Regions from separate parts of the Nonomuraea rosea genome, predicted to be linked through region 1. Evidence: riboswitches for the same ligand, from Rfam matches in the RefSeq annotation. Region 1 holds a riboswitch; each other region holds the start of a gene.
What was found. A riboswitch is a leader RNA that binds a small molecule or an ion and turns the genes downstream of it on or off. The one in region 1 is predicted to bind cyclic di-AMP.

Region 1 (3,243 bases):
CCGCCCGGTTTCCGATATGAGCTCATCTGTAAGCATGGGGTCAAGGCTGCGGGCGAGCGTCTCGCTCCATCCGCGGAAGCGCTCATGGTCCTCCTTGGGGACGCCGAGCAACTCGCTGATCACCATGACGGGCAACGGGTAGGCGAAACCGGAAACCAGGTCGGCCTCGTCCGGCAGCTCCGCGATCAGCTCGGCGGTGATCGCCTCGACGCGCGGGCGGAGGCGTTCGAGCATGCGCGGGGTGAAGGCCCTGCTGACCAGCGCCCGCAGCCTGGTGTGGTCGGGCGGGTCCATCCATAGGAACGATTCCACCGGCTGACCTGCGGATTCCGTGTCCAGCGGATCGGTTCCTCGGCCGAATCGCGGGTCGCGCAGCAGCACCGTGCAGAGCTCGTGAGTGGTCGCGACGAACAGTCCGCCGCGCGTTTTGAAGATCGCGCCGAGTGCGCTCATCTCGCTATATCGGGCGTATGGTTCGCGCAGAAAATCCGGATCGAACGGATCAAAACCCAGAACGTCCGCCGGGCTCATTGCTGATGGATCGGGAACGCCGGGAGGATCAATGGGATCGCTCATGGCTTACCAAGGTGTCCCGACATATGGCGAGTACGTCATATATAGCGGATCATGTCAATAGCGATCGTCAAGAGCAGCGATTGTCACGCTTGACGACCTTTCCAGGATGCGTTTACCGTCTGCGAGGAGCGGCCTTGGCCCATCTGTGCGGTCCGAGTTCTGCTGTTGGGGGGGAGGGCTCCCGATGGATTTGCTCACTGAAGGCGTTGAGCTGAGCCATGCCGATTTGGCGTTGCTGGCGGAGCTGGCTAAGGGAGTCACGGTTGATCGGGTGGGCAGACGTCTGGATATCAGCGGGCGCACTGTACGCCGGAGGTTACGGGGCATCTGCGATCGCATCGGGGTGTCCACGGCGATCGAGGCGGTCGCATGGGCGGCCCGCCGCCAGCTGATCTAGCGACGGGTTTCGAGACGGGGCTCAGTCGGCGATGCGTACCGCGCCGGCGAACGGGCGCCGCTCGATCGAGGCGATCCGTACCACGTCGCCTGTCTGGGGGGCGTGCACCATCATGCCGCCACCCAGGTAGATACCGACGTGGTGCAGGTCGCTGTAGAAGAACACGAGGTCGCCGGCACGCAGCTCGGAGCGCGAGATGTGCCTGCCCGCCGTCCACTGGTCGCCCGTGTAGTGCGGGAGCGAGATGCCGACCCGCTGGAAGGCGGCCATGACCAGGCCGGAGCAGTCGAACGAGTTCGGGCCTTCCGCGCCCCAGACGTAGGGCTTGAGCTGCTGGCCGAGCGCCCAGCGCGCGGCCTGCGCGGCCTTGCCGCCGCCGACGATCGGCAGGTTGACGCGCACGGCGCGGGTGCCGGGACGGCCCGCCTCGCCCAGTGCCCGCTTGAACAGGTTGCTCTCGACCTTGGTGACCAGCGTGGTGATCTTGTCGCGCTTGGTCTCGAGCTCGGTGACGATCTTCTGGACCTCGTCGATGCGCGTCTTGGCGCCGGCCCTGGCGCGCGTGGCGGCGTCCATGGCCTTGGTGAGCTGGTTGAGCTCCTGGCCCTGCTGCTGTTCGAGCGCGTACGTGGTGGCGGCCTGGTCGAGGAAGGCATCGGGGTCGTCGGCGCCGGTGAACGCGAGCGCCTTGCCCATGCCGCCGGTGATGTAGGCGTTCTGGGCGAGCATGACGGCCTTGGCCCGCTTGGCGGTCACCTCGGCCTCGCTGGTGGTCAGCGTCTTCTGCGCGGACTCCGAGGCCTTCTTCGCGGTCTTGAGCCGCTCCCGCTGGCCGTTGTACTGCTCGGTCAGCGTCTCGATCTCGGTGTGCAGCTTCTCGACCTGCTTGGCCATGTCGTTGAGCGACGGCTTGGGGTCCGCGGACGCCGAACCGACGGGGATGGCGAACAGCAGCGCGGCGATTGTGAGACTTACCACACCTAGGCGATGTGGGTGCCGGGCGCGTTCTGGCGGGCGGGCGTGTTTGCCCGCCGACTTCCCCCCGCGATCGAGCGTGCGCTTCACCAACCAGCTCCTCTCGTAAGACGCCTACCGGGTTAGCTGACGGGTTCGGGCCGGAGCAGCCCTACCGAGAGACTCGGATTCACCCCAATGGTGGCGATTGGAGGGCGCCACCGGCGGGTCCCCGGCTCCCCTTGCGGGAATTGGGCGTGTTCCCGGGCGATAGACAGGGAACATCGTCGCTGGACACTAATGCACTCCGGGTTCCTGCTCAACCAGAACTGCCAAGTCTGTAGAGGTTTCGCAACTGAAGGGTCACAAGGTGATCTCGTGCGCTCCCGTACGGAACCGACTTTATGTCCTCTTTGCCCTTGCATCTGCCGAACGCAGGAACGCGCTGCCTCCGTGCCCAACTGGCCACGTGATGTAACAGGATGGGCCGAGACGTGGGTGTTAGGGCTGAGCCGTAATGAGATCTGTACTCTGGAGAGCCATGGAGCAGGTGGCCGAACTGACGGAGCCCGGACCTGGGCCGGAGAGCGCGGTGGTGGTCCGGCGTGCCCGCACGCCCGATGTGCGGACGGTCAGGCGCCTGGTGGACACCTACGCGGGCGCGGGACCGCGGCTCCTGGAGAAGGCCACGGTGACGCTGTACGAGGACGTACAGGAGTTCTGGGTGGCCGAGCTGGACGGGCAGGTCGTCGGCTGCGGCGCGCTCCACGTGCTCTGGGAGGACCTCGCCGAGGTCCGCACGGTCGCGGTGGATCCCGCGTGCCGCAAGCTGGGCGTCGGCCGCCGGATCGTCGCGGCGCTGATACAGCAGGCGAAGGATCTGGGGCTGCGACGTGTATTCTGTCTGACTTTTGAGGTCGATTTCTTCGCGAGACACGGTTTCCGTCCCATCCAGGGCACGCCGGTCTCGCCCGAGGTCTACGCCGAACTGCTGGCCTCGTACGACGAGGGTGTGGCTGAGTTCCTCGACTTGGAGCACGTGAAGCCGAACACCCTGGGCAACACCCGCATGCTGCTGCATCTGACATCGGGTGACGCGGACCTTGACCACATGGAAAGGTGATTGTTGATACCTATGTCGATACGTTGGGCAGCACAGGCATGTGTCCTGACACGTGCCACATGCGCACTCGAAGCGAGGTGACACGGTGAGCACCGGACAGCCGCCGTATCCACAGGACGAATCCGGCGAGAACCCAGCGCCTGGCACGGGCCGCCGCCCCGGCGAGCCCGACCCCGACGTCACTGTGGTCGGC
Region 2 (3,243 bases), on a different contig from region 1:
CTGCGCATCGGGCCCGACCCCGACACGTTCAACATGACGTGATGGGTCTACGCTCTCCGGCGTGCGGGATTTCGGCTGGGGAATAGCGGCTACGGGCACCATCGCCCGTAAGGTGGGCGCGGCCATCGCGGCGGAGCCCGGCATGCGGGTGGCCGCCGTCGGCTCCAGGAACCTGGGCAGGGCCCAGGCGCTGGCCGGCACGCTGGGCGCGGATTCGGCGTACGACTCCTACGAGCGTCTGTGCGCCGATCCTGCCGTGGACGCCGTCTACGTGGCCACGCCGCACACCCAGCACCTCCAGGTGGCCGAGGCCGCCATCGCCGCGGGTAAAGCCGTGCTCTGCGAGAAGCCGCTGGCCGCGATCGTGGACGACGCCGAGAAGATGGTGCGCCTGGCACGGGAGGCAGGCGTGTTCCTGATGGAAGCCATGTGGATGCGGTTCAATCCGCTCATCCGGCTCATCGCGGCCGACCCGCGCTTCGGCGACCTCCGCTCCGTGCAGGCCTCCTTCGGCTTCGCCGCCCCCTACGACCCCGCGCACCGCCTGTGGGCGCCAGAGCTGGGCGGCGGGGCTCTGCTCGACCTGGGGATCTACCCGTTCGGCCTGGCGCAGCTCCTGCTGGGGATGCCCTCGGGGCTGCGTGTCACCGGCGCTCTGGCGCCCAACGGCGTGGACGCGGAGGCGGGCGGCGTCCTGCTCTACCCCGGTGGCGTAAAGGCCCTGGTGGAGGTCTCATTGCTCGGGAATTACCCGAACGATGCCCGTGTTGTGGGTACGCAGATGCGGGCGGACATCCAGGCGCCGTTCTGGGCGCCGCAGCGGATCCTCCTCACCGGGCCCTCCATGGAGCCGGAAGAGCATGTGCTCGATCCGGCCGACAACGGATACGCCGGCGAGATCCGCGAAGTCCGTGCCGCGACGGCCGAAGGCAGGACCGAATCCTCGATCATGCCACTTGACGAATCCCTTGCCATGATGGGGCTTCTGGCCGACGCTCGCAGGCAACTCGCCTAGCTGGGCTTTTATGGATTTGTAATCCTCTTGCCTCATGTATTACCTTATGGGGCATCTCGTGGCATACGTCCGGTTTGTCCGGCGATGTCCAACCATCGCACGACACATCACAGGATCGTCCTGTGACCGCTGAATTCGCCTTCGGGCGGAACCGGGGACCCAGTCCTTTGGGGTGAATCGGCACTTCGGTGCCGTAGGGCAGCTTCCACGCCCGAACCCGTCAGCTAACCCGGTAAGCGGCATGGAAGCAAGGAGTAACCCCCTCGATGGCGAAGCACCGTTTCACTGCTGCCCCGAAGATCCAGATCGCCCGCGCCCTCCTCGGCGCCACCATCGCCGCGTCGGCTCTCGGCGCCCACACCATGACGGCCAGCGCCGACACCGCGACCGGCGTCGCCGCGGCCACCGCCGCGCGCCACCCGGACTCCGCCATCGCCGCCCACGAGGCCGGCGCCAAGGGCGGCAATGCCGCGGAGACCAAGGTCAACGTCACCGCCGACCAGGTCCTGGCCTTCGCCAAGGCTCAGGTCGGCACCTCCGAGAACGCCGCCGGCGGCGGCACCAAGTTCCAGCAGTGGTACGCCGGTTCGCAGCGTGCCGCCGAGACCGTCGCCCGTGACGGCGGAAGCAGGACCGCGTACCTGAACGCCGCCTGGTGCTCGATGTTCGTCTCCTGGGTCGGTGAGCAGACCGGCGCCCGCCCGCAGGTCGGCTGGGACGCCTACACCGTCGCCCACGCCAAGTGGTTCAAGGCCAACCACCGCTTCGGCGCCCTGGCCAAGCCCGGCGCCGTGGTCTTCTTCTCCTGGAGCGGCGGCAAGGACCTCAGCGACATCCAGCACGTCGGGTTCGTCGTGAAGGACAACCAGGACGGCACCATCTCGACGGTCGAGGGCAACACCGGCAACGGCAAGGTCGAAGAGCGCGTCCGTCCGAAGTCCCAGGTCGTGGGCTACGGCTACCCGCAGTACGCCTGATCGGCCACCGGCAGGCTCCTTGCCTTCCATGACAGCGAGCGCGCGCCCCGCCCCGGGGCGCGCGCTCGCTGCGTTTTCTGGAAAGCCTCGCCCATGGGTGCTCACCGGTGGGCGAGGCTTTCGCGCTGGATGGCGTACAGGTCGGCGTAGCGCCCGGGGCGGGCGAGCAGCTCGTCGTGGGTGCCCTGCTGGACGATGCGGCCGCGGTCCAGCACGACGATCAGGTCGGCCATCCGCACGGTGGGGAAACGGTGGGTGATCAGCAGGGTGACGGCGGCTCCCCGGGCGGCGCGGCGGGCGGCCTGGGCGTAGCGGGCGAAGACGGCCCTCTCCGCGGGCGCGTCCAGGGACGCGGTCGGCTCGTCCAGCACCAGCAGCAGCGGCCCGGCTCGCATCGAGGCCCTGGCCAGGGCCAGCTTCTGCCACTGGCCGCCGGACAGCTCGACGCCGGCGGCGAAGGTGCCGCCCAGCTCGGAGTCCAGGCCGCGGGGCAGGCCCGCGACCAGCTCCGTGCCGCCCGCCTGCTCCAGTGCCCTCGCCACGGCGGCCCGGTCCGTCAGGCGGGGCAGGTCGCCGATGCCGACGGTCTCCGCGGCGGTCAGCTCGAAGCGCACCAGGTCCTGGAACACCGCGCTGATCCTGGCCCGCCAGCGTTCCGGGGGGAGTTTGTGCAGCGGTGTGCCGTCCAGCAGGATCTCGCCCCGGTCGGGCCGGTAGAGGCCGCAGAGCAGCTTGGCCAGGGTGGTCTTGCCGGAGCCGTGCGCTCCAACCAGCGCCACGGTGGCTCCGGCCGGCAGGTGCAGGCTGACGTCGCGCAGGACCGGCCGGTCCGTGCCCGGATAGGCGAAGGACACCTCCCGCAGGGTGATCCCGTCCCGAAGCCACTCAGGCGGCTCGTACGGCGCAGGCCCGCACCGCGCAGGCTCGGGGCCCGTGGGGTCGGGGCCCGTGGGGTCGGGGCCCGTGGGGTCGGGGCCCGTGGGGTCGGGGCCCGTGGGCTCGGGGCCCGTGGGCTCGGGGCCCGTGGGGTCGGGGCCCGTGGGGTCGGGTCTCCGGGCCGGGGTGCGGGGCGGGGCGGAGGTTCGGGTGCGGGCGTAGGTGCGGAGCCAGGCCAGGCGGGTGGCGGCGCGCAGGCCCGCGGCGACCGAGCCGAGGTGGAAGGCCAGCCGGGAGGCCTGGGTGACGAACTGCACGCCGACCGTGGCCACCAGCACGACGTCCCCCGCCGTGGCGAGCCCCCGCCGGGCCAGC
Region 3 (3,243 bases), on a different contig from region 1:
CCCCGACGGCCGTCGGCCACCTCGTGACCGGGTACGGCCTGACGGTGGCGGTCCTGTCCCTGCCCGTCGCGCGGCTCACCCGGGGGATCCCGCGCCGGTACCTGCTGCCGGGCGTGCTGGCGGTGCTCGTCCTCGCCAGCCTGGCGTCCACGCTGGTGTCCTCCTACGAGCTGCTGCTCGCGCTCCGGGTGGCGACCGCGGCGGCCCAGGCACTCTTCTGGGCGGTGATGGGGCCGGTGGCGGTGGGACTGTTCCCGCCGCGGATGCGCGGCCGGATCATCGGCGTGCTGTCCGTCGGCGGGTCGCTCGCCTCCGTGCTCGGCGTCCCGGCCGGTACGTGGCTGGGCCGCCACGCCGGCTGGCAGGCCCCCTTCCTGGTGGTGGGCGGGCTCGCCCTGGTATCGCTCGTCCTCATCGCCGCGCTGCTGCCCGCCTCGCGTCCCGAGGATAGGCACGCCGCCCGTGGCGTCACCCCGGACGCCCGCCGGTTCGCGATCGTGCTGGCGATCACGGGTCTGTCGGTGACGGGGGCGTTCGCGGGATTCACCTATGTCGTGACGTTCCTCGGGCAGGTGAGCGGCTTCTCCGGCGACTCGGTCAGTGCCCTGCTGCTGGTGTTCGGGGTCGCGGGGATCGTGGCGGTCACCCTCACCGGGCCGCTGCTCGACCGGTTCCCCCTCGCGACGCTGGCGGTCCCGGTGGCCGGGCAGGCGGTGGCGCTGCTCGCGCTGTCCGCGGCCGGTGGCGTGCGGGCCGTGGCGGTCGCCATGCTGGCGCTCCTCGGGGCCTCGGTGGGGCCGGTCTTCATGGCCACCCAGAACCAGGTCCTGCGGCTGGCGCCGGGCCGGACGGAGATCGCCCTCGCGGCGAACTCGGCCGCCTTCAACGTGGGGGTCGCCGTGGGCGCCCTCGCCGGAGGGGTCATCCTGCCTCTCCTGGGGGTGCGGGGCGCGTTCCTCGCCGGTGGGCTGCTGACCGCCGCGGCGCTGCCCCTCCTGCTCCGGCTGCCCTCGCCGGCCGTGGCCGGCGACCGGCCGGCGGTCACGGGGACGCCGTAGCCGTACTCGTCAGGAGGTTGCGCAGCCGGCCTGCAGTGGCGGCGGCGGGCCACAGGCGGGTGGCCAGGTTCCTGGCCGCGATTCCGGTACGGGTCGCGGGGACCATCAGCGCGACGTTGCCCTGCCTGGGGTCGACCAGGGTACGGTGCTTGGCCTCGTACCGGGCGAAGACGGACAGGGGGTACGTCCACCGGGTTGCCGCTGGAGCGCAGGCCCGCCGCCCGTTCGACGACCTCATCGACGCCGATCACGCCGAATCGGGCATCCCGCCGGCCTGACCCCAGGACGCTCCCGGCTGGGGGATTCCATGGGCTTTCGCGGCGTTCTGAGTGCCTGGCGTGGAAATTTCGTGACCTGGGAATTACCCAGGTCAGGGGCTTGTTGTACATCCCGTACGCGGAGCCGAGGCCGCAGCCATCGCAGCGAGTATCTACACCGGACCGCGCTACCGACGTCACGCAGTCTGCGGACGTCACACCCATCACACGCATCACAGGGAAATCGCCTGTGACCGCTGAATCCGCCTGTGCGCGGAACCGGGGACCCATGTCTCAACGGGGTGAATCGGCACGTCAACGTGCCGTAGGGCAGCTTCCACGCCCGAATCCGTCAGCTAACCCGGTAAGCGGTATGGAAGCAAGGAGTAGATCGCCTGATGGCTGAGCACCGTTTCATCAACGCCCCGAAGATCGCCAAGATCGCGCTCGGCGCGACCGTCGTCGCCGCCGCCCTGGGCGCCAACGCCGCCGTGTACGCCTCCGCGCAGCACAGCGCCGAGACCCAGGCCGTACAGGCCAATGGCGGGCCCGAGCAGCGCGCCGCCAAGGGCCACGAGGCCAAGGTGAACGTCACCGCCCAGCAGGTGCTGAGCCTGGCCAAGGCCCAGGTCGGCACGTCCGAGAACGCCGCCGGTGGCGGCACCAAGTTCCAGCAGTGGTACGCCGGTTCGCAGCGTGGCGCCGAGACCGCCCAGCGTGACGGCGGCAGCAGGCAGGACTACCTGAACGCCGCCTGGTGCTCGATGTTCGTCTCGTGGGTCGGCGAGGAGAGCGGCGCCCGTCCGCAGGTCGGCTGGGACGCCTACACCGTCGCGCACGCGAAGTGGTTCGCCGCCAACGACCGCTGGGGCACCGAGGCCAAGCCCGGCGCCGTGGTCTTCTTCTCGTGGAGCGGCAGCAAGAGCCTGAGCGCCATCAACCACGTCGGCTTCGTGGTCAAGGACAACGGCGACGGCACGATCTCCACGATCGAGGGCAACACCGGCAACGGCAAGGTCGAGCAGCGGGTCCGTCCGACCTCGCAGGTCGTCGGCTACGGCTACCCCCACTACGCCGCCTGACCGGGAACACCTGGAAGCGCGCGCCCTTTCGAGGGCGCGCGCTTTTGCGTGTCCGGATGGAGTGCCGGGTTTTCACGATCGGCTGAGGTTACCGGTAGGGCCTCTAGACTCACCGTCCATGACCGACCTAGACGAGCAGGGCCGTCCCGAGCCGCCCGTTTCCGCCGACGAGACCGCCACGCTCCTGGGCTTCCTGGAGTTCCATCGCGCGACCCTGGAGTGGAAGAGCGCGGGACTGGACGCGGCCGGGCTGGCGGCGACGGTCGGCGGCTCGTCGCTGACCCTGGGCGGGATGCTCAAGCACCTGTCCTACGTCGAGGACCACTGGTTCTCGCACTTCCTGCACGGGCAGGACCGCCAGCCCCCGTGGGACACGGTGGACTGGGCCGCGGACCCCGACTGGGACTGGCACTCGGCGGCCGGCGACTCGCCCGAGCAGCTCCGCACGCTCTGGCGGGACACCGTGGCCCGCTCCCGCGATCTGGTCGACAAGGCGCTGGCCGACGGGGGCCTGGACCAGCTCGCCCGGCGCACGTGGGCCGACGGCCGGGCGCCCAGTCTGCGCTGGATCCTGGTCCACATGATCGAGGAATACTCCCGGCACAACGGTCATGCCGACCTCATCCGGGAGTCGGTGGACGGCCTCACCGGGGAGTAGCGGCCCTGACCGAGGTCTGGGCACTCCAGGGCTCACCCGGCCCCGCGCAGCTTCAGGCCGGCCAGGGCGGGCCCTGCGCGGGCGCGCCGCCCGGACGCAGCCGGTGGGCGGAGGGCGGGGGCAGCTCGTCGGCCGACGGGCGCAGGCCCGACAGCAGCAGGGCCAGGTAGCGGCGGGAGTCGTCGTGG

Region 2: it holds a riboswitch for cyclic di-AMP, as region 1 does, so the genes downstream of both, ABEA43_RS14875 (CHAP domain-containing protein) here and ABEA43_RS12390 (C40 family peptidase) in region 1, are expected to answer to the same signal.
Region 3: it holds a riboswitch for cyclic di-AMP, as region 1 does, so the genes downstream of both, ABEA43_RS64430 (CHAP domain-containing protein) here and ABEA43_RS12390 (C40 family peptidase) in region 1, are expected to answer to the same signal.

The regions. Positions count from the first base shown of each region.
Region 1 covers NZ_BAABDQ010000004.1:298,489-301,731, forward strand. Annotated here, with positions in the region: gene ABEA43_RS12380 (cytochrome P450) at 1-453, opposite strand, end outside; gene ABEA43_RS12385 (LuxR C-terminal-related transcriptional regulator) at 761-973, shown strand; gene ABEA43_RS12390 (C40 family peptidase) at 995-1,951, opposite strand; cyclic di-AMP (ydaO/yuaA leader) riboswitch at 2,044-2,195, opposite strand; gene ABEA43_RS12395 (amino-acid N-acetyltransferase) at 2,469-3,050, shown strand; gene ABEA43_RS12400 (RDD family protein) at 3,136-3,243, shown strand, end outside.
Region 2 covers NZ_BAABDQ010000005.1:249,312-252,554, reverse strand. Annotated here, with positions in the region: gene ABEA43_RS14885 (aldo/keto reductase) at 1-42, shown strand, start outside; gene ABEA43_RS14880 (Gfo/Idh/MocA family protein) at 62-1,015, shown strand; cyclic di-AMP (ydaO/yuaA leader) riboswitch at 1,133-1,269, shown strand; gene ABEA43_RS14875 (CHAP domain-containing protein) at 1,282-1,992, shown strand; gene ABEA43_RS14870 (ABC transporter ATP-binding protein) at 2,094-3,243, opposite strand, start outside.
Region 3 covers NZ_BAABDQ010000067.1:33,138-36,380, reverse strand. Annotated here, with positions in the region: gene ABEA43_RS64440 (MFS transporter) at 1-1,058, shown strand, start outside; gene ABEA43_RS64435 (hypothetical protein) at 1,042-1,296, opposite strand; cyclic di-AMP (ydaO/yuaA leader) riboswitch at 1,561-1,701, shown strand; gene ABEA43_RS64430 (CHAP domain-containing protein) at 1,714-2,397, shown strand; gene ABEA43_RS64425 (DinB family protein) at 2,516-3,055, shown strand; gene ABEA43_RS64420 (TetR/AcrR family transcriptional regulator) at 3,108-3,243, opposite strand, start outside.